One region of the Psychrobacillus mangrovi genome, then DNA from elsewhere that is predicted to be linked to it. Evidence: riboswitches for the same ligand, from Rfam matches in the RefSeq annotation. Region 1 holds a riboswitch; the other holds the start of a gene.
The links. Region 1 has a riboswitch for S-adenosylmethionine ahead of mtnK (S-methyl-5-thioribose kinase). Riboswitches for the same ligand answer to the same signal wherever they lie in the genome.

Region 1 (5,540 bases):
TCTGCTAATTTTGCCGCTTCTAAGTCTGTAATGGAATCACCAATCACAACACTTAACGAATCTTTTTCTTGAAGTTTTCGAATAATGGATGGTTTACAGCATCCGCATCCTTCGTTAGTACAGAATTCATCGCAGACATGTGGAAAATTGATTTGTATTCTTTCTCCTGAGAAGTCTGCTTCATTACAATAAACGCCGGAAAAAGGACCAAACTTTTCTAACATTGGATGAACAAAAAAATCAATTCCACCACTAACAATATAAAGAGGGATATCATGCTTTCTCGTATAAGAAACAAAATCGGCGAATCCTTCCCTAATTTCAGCCTGATCAAGCAAGTAGCTTACAATTTGATCTTTTAAAGATACAGGTAATAAAGCAAACATTTGAGCAACACCTTCTCGGATAGATTGCTTTTGCTCTAAAATATTCTCTTTGATCGGCAAGTATTCTGGTGGAGCAAATTTTTTCATAATAGAGATAATGTTGTCTTGGTTAGTAATTGTACCATCAAAATCGCAATAGATTACTAGCTTACTCATAATGCTTACCCCCATAATTCCAATGCAGCATTTAGTTCTGGATATTGTTTTGCTGCTTCAGCTAACGGAATTCCATCCAGAACTGCTGATACGGCCTGCCTAAAGGCAAGACCACCTCCCGTTGCGCCAGCAGGATGACCATGCACTCCACCACCTGCATTTATAATACTGTCTATGCCATAATCCTCGATTAACAAAGGGACTAATCCAGGATGAATTCCAGCTGAAGGAACTGGAAAAGTTCGCTTAACAGCGCTATCTTTAGTCAATTCTTCCCCAAGTGATAGTGCAGCTGTTTTCTCAAGTGCAACACTTCCGTAAGGGGAAGGGAATAATGAAAAATCGGCTCCTGCATAACGAGTTAATTTACCAAGTAGGAGGGGTGTTGAAACTCCATAAAATGAGGAAGAAGTAAATGCTCCGCTATAGGCTGGATGGGCCATGAACGGCAACTGAATATCTTGATCTTCCACAAGTTCTTGAAGTACATCTAGACCATATGCATGAACATTAAATAATAGAGCATCTGCCCCAAGATCTTTTGCTTTTTTGGCTTTTGATTTTAAATCGGATGTCCGCCCAGATAAGTTGACCGCATAAAGTGTTCGGTGTCCCGTTTCTTCATACACTTGACGTAATACCTCTTTAGCTGTGATTATCCTTTTCTCGAAAGGAGTAAGTGGGTTTTCAAAAAGAATTTCATCGTCCTTTACAAGATCTACTCCACCTAGAGCTTGGTGACGTAGCTGTTCAGATAGGTAATCTATATCTCTTCCAATTACTCCTTTAAAAATACTCATGACAAGTGGACGATTATACACACCTAGCAGATTACGGATACTTTCAATTCCAAATCGTGGTCCAGGAAAATTACTTAAAAGGTCTGATGAGAATTCTAAGTCGAGTAATTTCACTTCACCATCTAATGACAATTTACCAAAAACTGTTGTTAAAATGGCAGGTAAATCTGCGGAGAAATTAGCACTAGGATAATCTATTTTAATTTCAGCCTTAATTTCATCATGTTTTAGCGGATGGTGAACACTTTCAAATTCAGTTATCGAAACAACATTTCCTTTATGCTTTTTTAATTGCTCTTGCTCGAGTAATGGTAAATCCGTCCAGGATCCAATAGTTAAACCTAGCGCAATTCCTTCTGCTTTTTTTTCAAAAGTTCCAGGTTTACCGTACACCTGATAGAGAGTAGTAACTCCACTCATTCATTATCACTATCCTTTATATTTCAAAATAAAAAATCTAAAATTCTACGTAGTTATTATCCATAGTGGATAATCTTTCCTCAAAATAATAAAACCTCTTCCGCATAAGAAGAGGTTAATAGTTTAACGACTTCTTATTTCTCAGTCTGTTGACTGCAAGAATTAGCACCGTGCCCATTAATGGATCGGTTGCCGGGTATCATAGGGCTCGTCCCTCCACCTGCTCTAAATAAGAAAAAGTTATTCAATTGAGTTAGTCAAATTAATAACGATTATTTCATGAGACTGAAAGATTGTCAATATAGTTATGAGAATTTTTATTGTATTAAAAAAATTATTGACAGATGTTTTTTGAATATGCTAGGATATTTTTCAAACAGTATAAAGTTTTAAGTAATAGCACTCTTATCAAGAGCAGGCAGAGGGTAATGGCCCGATGAAGCCCAGCAACCGACCGTAATACCGTTGTGAAACGGGGCGCAATTTGCGCCGAGATGAAAATCTCATAAGGCACGGTGCTAATTCCATCAGAAAGGTAACTTTCTGAAAGATAAGAGGCGAGAGATCTCTTATTCTACGCCTCTTTCTTATGAAAGAGGCTTTTTATTTTGAAACGGAAAGGTAGAGAATAATGACGATAGCTATAGAGAAACAATATGAATCATTAACAGAAGAAGGGGCAGTTTTATATGCAAAAGAACTTAACTTCTTCCCACCAGATGCAGAGTTGGAGTGTCGGGAAATAGGTGACGGTAATCTGAATTATGTATTTTATATTAAGGAATTGAGTGGTGATAAAAGTCTTATTATTAAGCAGGCATTACCATATGCAAAAGTTGTTGGAGAAAGCTGGCCACTTACGTTAAAACGTGCAGCAATTGAAGCAAATGCCTTAAAAAAACATGCGGAGTTTGCTGCGGGTCTTGTTCCAACTGTTTATGCAATTGATGAAGTTCTAGCCATTACGGTAATGGAGGATTTATCCCATTTAAAAATTGCCCGTGAAGGGTTAATTGAACTTGAATCTTATCCAAACCTTTCAAAACACATTGGTAAATATCTTGCTCAAACGCTATTTCATACATCTGACTTTGGATTACATCCATTCGAAAAAAAGAAACTAGTTTCAGAGTTTTCGAATCCAGAGTTGTGTAAAATTACAGAAGATCTAATTTTCACGGATCCGTTTTTTGACAAAGAGACAAATGATTTTGAACCATTGTTGAGAGAAGCCGTAAAAGCTATTTGGAATAATGGCACATTAAAGCTTGAGGTTGCAAAATTAAAGAATAGCTTCATGACGGAAGCAGAGGCATTGCTTCACGGAGATTTGCATACAGGTAGTATCTTCGCTAGTGAAACAGAAACTAAAGTAATAGACCCAGAGTTTGCGTTCTATGGACCTATTGGCTTTGATGTCGGTTTGTTTTTAGCAAACTTAATCGTTCAAACTGTCACAAGAGAAAATGATAAGCGGGTTGTAATTCTCAACCATATCCAACAAACATGGGAAATTTTTTCTTCAGAGTTTTCGGAATTATGGAAAACTAGTAGTCACCCCTTTAAAGATACAGAAGGATATAAAGAATATATCTTAGATAAAATTTTCAGTGATACATTAGGCTTTGCTGGTTGTGAATTAATTAGACGCACAATTGGGTTAGCTCACGTAAAAGATTTGGACAGTATTGAAGATGATAACCAACGAATTAATTTCAAAAAGCAAACTTTACAAATAGGGGAAGCACTTATACTAAAACGCTATGAAATTTGTTCGATTGATGAAGTATTTGGATTATTAGAGAGGTTTCGCAAATGAGTATTCCATTATCAATAGAGTTGAACGATAAAGAATTTCGTATATTGGATCAGCAAAAATTACCTCACGTAGTTGAGTATTTAACACTAGAAACTTTGGAAGACGTATACGATGCCATAGTCACTCTCAAGGTAAGAGGGGCTCCGGCAATTGGTATTACCGCAGCATATGGATTAGCTAAAGCAGCTGAGAGGTATGAAACAAATATCTTAGAGGAATTTCATCTCCAGCTGAACAAGGATTTCTTGTATTTAGCTAATTCTAGACCAACAGCAGTCAATTTAGTTTGGGCTTTAGAACGTTTAAGAAGTTCTGTTGAAAATGCTGTAACAGTACAAGAGGCAAAGGTACTTTTGCTTGAGGAAGCTGTAAACATTCATCAAGAAGACGAAGCATCCTGTAGAAATATTGGCGAATATGCTTTGTCCTTGCTTGAAGATCAAACAAAAGTGATGACTATTTGTAATGCAGGTTCTATTGCAACCGCAAAATATGGTACCGCATTAGCCCCATTCCATCTTGGCAGTGAGAGAGGAAAAAAGTTTGAAGTATTCGCTTGTGAAACTAGACCTGTATTTCAAGGTTCACGCCTAACAGTATGGGAGCTTCAACAATCTGGAGTGGATGTCACACTTATAACAGACGGCATGGCTGCACATACAATCGGAGCAAAAGGTATAGAAGCAATTATCGTAGGAGCAGACCGCATAGCAGAAAACGGAGATACGGCCAATAAAATCGGAACACTTAACTTGGCTTTATTAGCAAAAGCTTTTAATATCCCATTTTATGTGGCAGCTCCTTCTTCCACTTTTGATTTGACCATCAAGAGCGGAAAAGAGATTCCTATTGAAGAACGTCCAGCGGAGGAAATTACGCACATTGCAGGAAAGCAGGTAGCACCACTCGATACAAAAGTATTTAATCCTGCATTCGATGTAACACCTGGCGAATACATTACAGCGATTATTACAGAAAAAGGAATTATTTATCCGGAATACACTAAAAATATTCCTAGTTTAATAAATTAAAGAAAAGGGAGAACAAACATGAAATCAAAAACAGCATGGCTATTATCCGTATTATTAGTAATTGGAATTATATTAACGGGGTGTCAACCAAAAGGGGATGCAAAGGAAGCAACAACTACACCTGCTAATTCAGAAGCATCCGATAATCCGCTATCAGGTAAGAAAATCGCATTGGTTATGCAACAAAACCTTGGTACTTTTTCTGCACAATACATTGAAGGTGTAAAGGAGCAAGTAGAGAAATTTGGTGGTACTGTAACAGTGTTTACTTCGGAAGGTGATTTAGCAAAAATGGCTTCCAATCTAGATGCAGCAGTAAACCAAGGTGTAGATGGGATTTTAATTGATCACGGTACAAAAGAAGCGTTAAATCAAGGAGTTCAAAATGCTGTTGATAAAGGAATACCAGTCGTAGCTTTTGATGCAGGTGTGGAAGTAGAAGGCATTACAGTGTTAGAGCAAGGCGATCAAAAGATGGCTGAAATGACATTAGAAAAATTAAAAAATGATGCTAATGGTGAAGCAAATATTGTGAAAATCTGGGTTGCAGGTTTTGCACCTATGGAAAGAAGACAAGTTGCTTATGAGCAATTCTTAAATGAAAATCCAGGAATTAAAGAAATCTCTACGTTTGGTGCGGCGACACAAAATACAGCCCTAGACACACAATCGCAAATGGAAGCAGTTTTAAAGCAATATCCAAATGAAGGAGAAATCACGGCAGTATGGGCAGCTTGGGACGAATTTGCAAAAGGTGCGGTACGTGCTATTGAGCAAGCAGGTAGAACAGATATTAAAGTTTACAGCATCGATATGAGCGACGAAGATTTACAAATGATCCAAAAAGACAATAGCCCATGGGTTGCATCAGCGGCCGTGGATCCAATGGACATAGGGCGTATTCAAGTGCGTTATTTATATCAAAAAA
Region 2 (5,540 bases), on a different contig from region 1:
CACAAAAATCAATGCGTGAATGGCTTGCAAAATGGTTGGAAAAGCAATCGGCTTATACAACTGCTACAGAGAAATGGTATGGAATGGCTATGCATGTTTTATACAATTATCAGACACCACTATTAAAAGCTGGGCAGGAGTTAGCATCTGATCCAAAATCAAATCCTGAATCCGTTAAGAAATTATACGAGCTAGCAGTAATACCAATGGGTTCTTACCATTCAATTTTTCAAGATGGGATTGAAAGAGGAGAATTTCAAGATGGAAATATAGAGGAGTGGACTGCCCTATTAGGAACATGGCTTGGAGGCTTGTGCCAACTTACAAATACCACCCAAGATTTAAGTAAACTAGAGCCACTTTTTAAACAGGCAATTACAATCTTTTTAGCTTCGATTAAAAAAAGGGGGAATTGATATGAAAATCGGGTTCATTGGAGACAGTCTAACAGAAGGTAGACCTGGCATTTCTTTCTTTCAAATATTAAAAGAAAGGTATCCGACTGCCACTTTCGTCAATCTTGGAAAACCAGGGGAAACAGTTAAAAGCTTGCATCTACGGTTAACAAAAACGAAACTAGCCACTGATTATGATTTAGTCTTTCTTTGGATTGGTGTTAACGATGTATATTCTAAACTCTTGAGTGTTCAAGCACAACCAGTGGTAAATGATCATGAGGAGTTTAAAAAGGTATATGAGAAAATTTTAGATATGATAATTTCTTCTTCTAAAAAAGTAATTGCCATATCGCCATCAATAGTTGGAGAAAACCTTCAGAATTCTTCTAATAAAGAAACAAAAGAGTTGGCTGCCATCATTGAATCCATTAGTAAAATGAAAGGGATAGATTATGTTAATCTACAAACAGCTTTTGAGGAGCACTTAGTTAATATGAACAGCTCAGATTACATTAGCACAAATCCTTTGAGAGTCATGCTGGATGTTTTCTTCTATAAGAAACCCTCTAAAATCGACGAGTTATCTAAAAAAAGAGGACTTCATCTAACTTTAGATGGAATCCATTTAAATAGTACTGGTGCAAAAATAGTAGCGGACGTATATGCAACAAGCATAGATCAATTATGTCTCCAGAAAAACTAGCTAAAATTGCATTGAATGGCGTTCATAAAAACAAACCCATTATTTGTCCAATGCCATTGCGCAGAACAATAGACATCTTTTTTACACTGGTTCCTACAACCCACCGTTCACTTATGAAACTAGTTTGTAGGGAAGGTAGAAAAGCACGAATTTCTTAGACAAAATAACTCCGAGTACTCGGAGTTATTTACCGACAATATAAGTCTTTAAAAGTGCGGCACGCTCACGTAAGCGGACTTTCGCTTCCACCACTTCGGGAGTCTTTGCTGCTACCACATCCGTTTCCCAATCTAGTTTTTTAGCAAGTATTTTTGCTCGCTGTAGATGGTAGTCACTCGTAATGATCGTCACAGACTTTACGTTTTCTGGCAATAACTCTTGGGAAAATAATAAATTTTCATAAGTAGATGTCGACTGATCTTCAATGATTAGCCTGTCTTCTGATATTCCATTATCCAAAAGAAAATTTCTCATTACGACCGCTTCCTCAATATCTTCGTCAGGTCCTTGTCCTCCAGAAAGTACAAAGGTAACATGAGGGTATTCATTGGCATACGCAAGTGCAGATTCCAATCTGTACCTTAATGAAAGCGAAGGAACATTCCCTTTTTTTACTTTTGCACCGAGTACAATGGCGTATTCGTTTGAACCATCAGCTTTAGGATTTAAACCGTCTTCCATCCATTTACTAGTAAGCGTCCACAAACCAACCCCACCGGCAAGAACAAACAAAGGGATAAGCACAATCCACCTCATTTTTTTAGTCATTCCAATTCACTCATTTCTTTTATAAAGAAGGTTTTTTTCTTTTTAAAAAAGTAGAAATTCTCATCTCTTCTTTACGAGCTAAACGACGAAAGTTTTCTATATGCAAAATGAGTGCCATTACGAATAAAAAGCTCGCAATTGCAACTGGTATATATCCTTCCGAAAACCATATAGCCTCGCTTAAAAATACAAAATAAAAAACAAAAACACCAATTAATAAGTAGTCCGTTAAAATAGTTGTACCAATTAATAATAAAAGCCCGATCAACCCCACAGGCCAATAAATAGCTAAAAGGATGCCAATAATAGAAGCTGTTCCTTTTCCGCCCTTAAATCCAGTATAAATAGGAAAGTTATGACCTAAAATGACAGCAGCCCCAGCTAAGTAAAGAAGTGCATCCTGTTCTAAACTAGAAAATGAACCATTTTGCTGCATAAAAAGCCTGGTTGCGATAATCACAAATACACCTTTAAAAATATCGATGAAAGCGACAAGTATTCCGTATTTCATTCCAAGCACAACGGCTGCATTAGAAGCACCTGAATTTTTGAGACCTTCTGCTTTAATATTGATTCCGCTAAAAAACTGAGCGACCTTCGAACCATGAATAGAACCAATTAAATAACTTATTATAAAAATAGTAATAATCCATATTCCCATTACAACACCTCCTCAAAATAACCTCCATACATTAAACGTACAAGCCTTAAAGAAGTTTCAGAATTTTTATAAAAATACTTGACTTATAGATTAATAGAGTTTTATACTTTGTAACAAGATGGAATAACTAATCTAATACTCTTATCAAGAGTGGCGGAGGGAATAGGCCCTGCGATGCCCGGCAACCAACAAGTTCTAAACTTGGAAAGGTGCTAAATCCTACAAATTCACGAGCGAATTTGGAAGATAAGAGGAGGAATATGCGAAACCGCACCCCTCTTCTTAAAGAAGAGGGGTTTTTGTTGTTTGTCCGACTAACGATGCGTTTTCTGGCAGACATAGGTGCTTTTGCGTGTCTTTTAATCCTCTCCTGCATCCATATGTGCCCATCTAAAAATATTATTTAGGAGGAATTCAAAATGTCAAATTTCCAACCAGAAACACTTCTTTTACACGGTGGTCAGCAACCAGATCCAGTTACAGGTTCACGAGCAGTGCCAATTCACAAAACAACTTCTTTTGTATTTCGTGATACAAACCATGCCCAAAATTTGTTTGCACTAAAAGAGACGGGCAATATTTATTCACGTATAACTAATCCTACTGTAGATGTTTTTGAACAACGAGTTGCTCTTCTTGAAGGTGGAACTGCTGCTGTTGCACTATCTTCTGGTATGGCGGCAATTGCATTTTCCATTTTGAATATTGCAGGAGCGGGCGATGAAATCATTGCAGCGGAAAACTTATATGGTGGTACTTTTAATTTATTCGCACATACATTGCCTCGTTATGGTATTAGCGTAAAATTTGTAGATTCAACTGATCCAGAAAACTTCCGAGCAGCAGTGACGGACAAAACGAAAGGGTTTTTTGCTGAAATTATTGGGAATCCAAGTTTGAATGTGCTAGATGTAGAGAAAGTTTCAGCGGTTGCAAATGAAGTAGGTGTTCCATTATTAGTGGATAATACATTTGCAAGCCCGTACGGTGCTAATCCAATTAAACACGGTGCCAACATTGTGATCCATTCAGCTACGAAATGGATCGGCGGACATGGAACAACTATCGGAGGAGTAGTTGTAGATGGTGGTAACTTTGATTGGAATTCAGAAAAGTTCCCTGGTTTTACAGAGCCAGATGTTACCTATCATGGCTTACGATATGGAATTGATGTTCCAAACGTAGCGTTTGCAATAAAACTACGTGTTCAATTGCTTCGCGATTTTGGTCCTGCACTAAGCCCAGAAGCAGCATTTTCTTTTTTACAAGGTTTAGAAACACTTCATCTACGAGTGCCGAAGCACAATGAAAATGCACAAAAGATTGCAGAGTACTTATCTAACCATGAAGGAGTGGAATGGGTTAACTATTTAGGTTTAGAAAATCACCCGTCCCATGAAATCGCACATAAATATTTACACAATGGCTTCGGTTCTATCTTAACTTTTGGAGTGAAGGGCGGAAAAGAAGCGGGAAGACATATTATTGATAATATTGAGATTTGGTCCCATGTAGCAAACGTAGGAGATGCAAAATCATTAATTATTCATCCTGCATCTACAACTCATCAACAATTAACACCTGAAGACTTAGTGAAATCGGGTGTTACAGAAGACTTAATCCGCTTGTCTGTTGGTCTAGAGGCAGTAGAGGATTTACAAAATGCACTTGATAAAGTACTTGTAGGAAAAACAAATGTCCTCTCTAGATAGAATTTTGTTGTTAATTGGGCTAAAATAGTCTACAATATGTAAAATAGTCAATCGTAAAAAGTTGCGATAGAGATTTTATTAAAATATGAATGTAGAAGCTCAATTGTGCAGATTCAAGTGGAGGAGAAAGTATGGCGAAAATAAAAGCAGCGATTCTAGGTTTTGGAACAGTTGGCCAAGGAATTTATCACATTGTGAATGAAAAAAGAGAAGATCTTAAAAAGTCTTTAGGATTAGATATTGAAATTAGTGCTATTCTAATTAATAATTTAGCAAAAGAAAGACCTGCAACGCCTGGTGTTCTAGTTACAGATGATTTCGAGGATATTATTAATATTCCTGGACTTCAAGTTGTGTTTGAAGCTATTGTGAACGAAGAACCAGCCTATGGCTATCTATGTAGAGCCATTGATAAGGGATGTCATGTCATTACAGCAAATAAAGTGATGTTCTCTAAATATAGTATTCAGCTACATGAACGTGCAAAGTCACGTGGTGTTTTTATCGGATATGAAGCAACAACAGCAGGCGGGGTTCCGGTTATTAAAACATTGAAAAATTTACTTCAAGTGAATTCAGTGAAAAAAATTCAAGGTATTCTAAATGGAACTTCTAACTATATTTTGACACAAATGCGCTTAAATGAATGTCAGTTTGACGACGCTCTAAAAGAAGCGCAAGCGTTAGGTTATGCAGAAGCCGATCCATACAATGACATTTCTGGCCAAGATGCATTCCGTAAGTTAATGATTCTGAGTGCACTTGCATTTAAAAAACAACCGAATTGGGATGACGTACGTGTAGTTGGTATTGACGAGATTTCATTAGAGGATGTGAAAAAAGCGAAGCAAGAAGGATTTCGTTATCGCCATGTTGCAGAAATAGAGCAAGACGAAAATGGAGAGCTTTTCGCTTCTGTAGGACCACAACTTGTTGGTCCAGATCATCCGTTATATGCTATCGAAGGTGTAAACAACGCAGTTTCCTTAGATACAAACTATATTGGTACGCTTACACTTGTCGGACCTGGAGCAGGTATGTACCCAACTGCAAGTGTCATGGTAGAAGATTATGCAGAAATCATTGGCAAACGTGCAGGGTTCATGATTACAATCTAAAAAGAGAATAAAGGGTTTCTCCTCATTAGATTGAAGACAAAAGGCAGTTGGGAATGTGTTCATTCCAACTGCCTTTAATATTGTTCTTTGCTAAATTATCTCTATCATTTACGAGAGTAGTACTCTATGAGTATTTATATTTACTCTGTAATTTTATTATCATAATGAATTAGGCATTGG

Region 2: another riboswitch for S-adenosylmethionine. It lies ahead of WAX74_RS09780 (O-acetylhomoserine aminocarboxypropyltransferase/cysteine synthase family protein); the one in region 1 lies ahead of mtnK (S-methyl-5-thioribose kinase).

What each region holds. Positions count from the first base shown of each region.
Region 1 covers NZ_JBAWSY010000017.1:23,476-29,015, forward strand. Annotated here, with positions in the region: gene WAX74_RS16645 (2-hydroxy-3-keto-5-methylthiopentenyl-1-phosphate phosphatase) at 1-542, opposite strand, end outside; gene mtnW (2,3-diketo-5-methylthiopentyl-1-phosphate enolase) at 548-1,762, opposite strand; SAM riboswitch class I at 1,894-1,998, opposite strand; SAM riboswitch class I at 2,165-2,319, shown strand; gene mtnK (S-methyl-5-thioribose kinase) at 2,394-3,581, shown strand; gene mtnA (S-methyl-5-thioribose-1-phosphate isomerase) at 3,578-4,612, shown strand; gene WAX74_RS16665 (sugar ABC transporter substrate-binding protein) at 4,631-5,540, shown strand, end outside.
Region 2 covers NZ_JBAWSY010000005.1:196,993-202,532, reverse strand. Annotated here, with positions in the region: gene WAX74_RS09800 (TetR/AcrR family transcriptional regulator) at 1-416, shown strand, start outside; gene WAX74_RS09795 (GDSL-type esterase/lipase family protein) at 418-1,101, shown strand; gene WAX74_RS09790 (YdcF family protein) at 1,285-1,869, opposite strand; gene WAX74_RS09785 (glycerol-3-phosphate acyltransferase) at 1,889-2,530, opposite strand; SAM riboswitch class I at 2,669-2,783, shown strand; gene WAX74_RS09780 (O-acetylhomoserine aminocarboxypropyltransferase/cysteine synthase family protein) at 2,950-4,242, shown strand; gene WAX74_RS09775 (homoserine dehydrogenase) at 4,374-5,360, shown strand.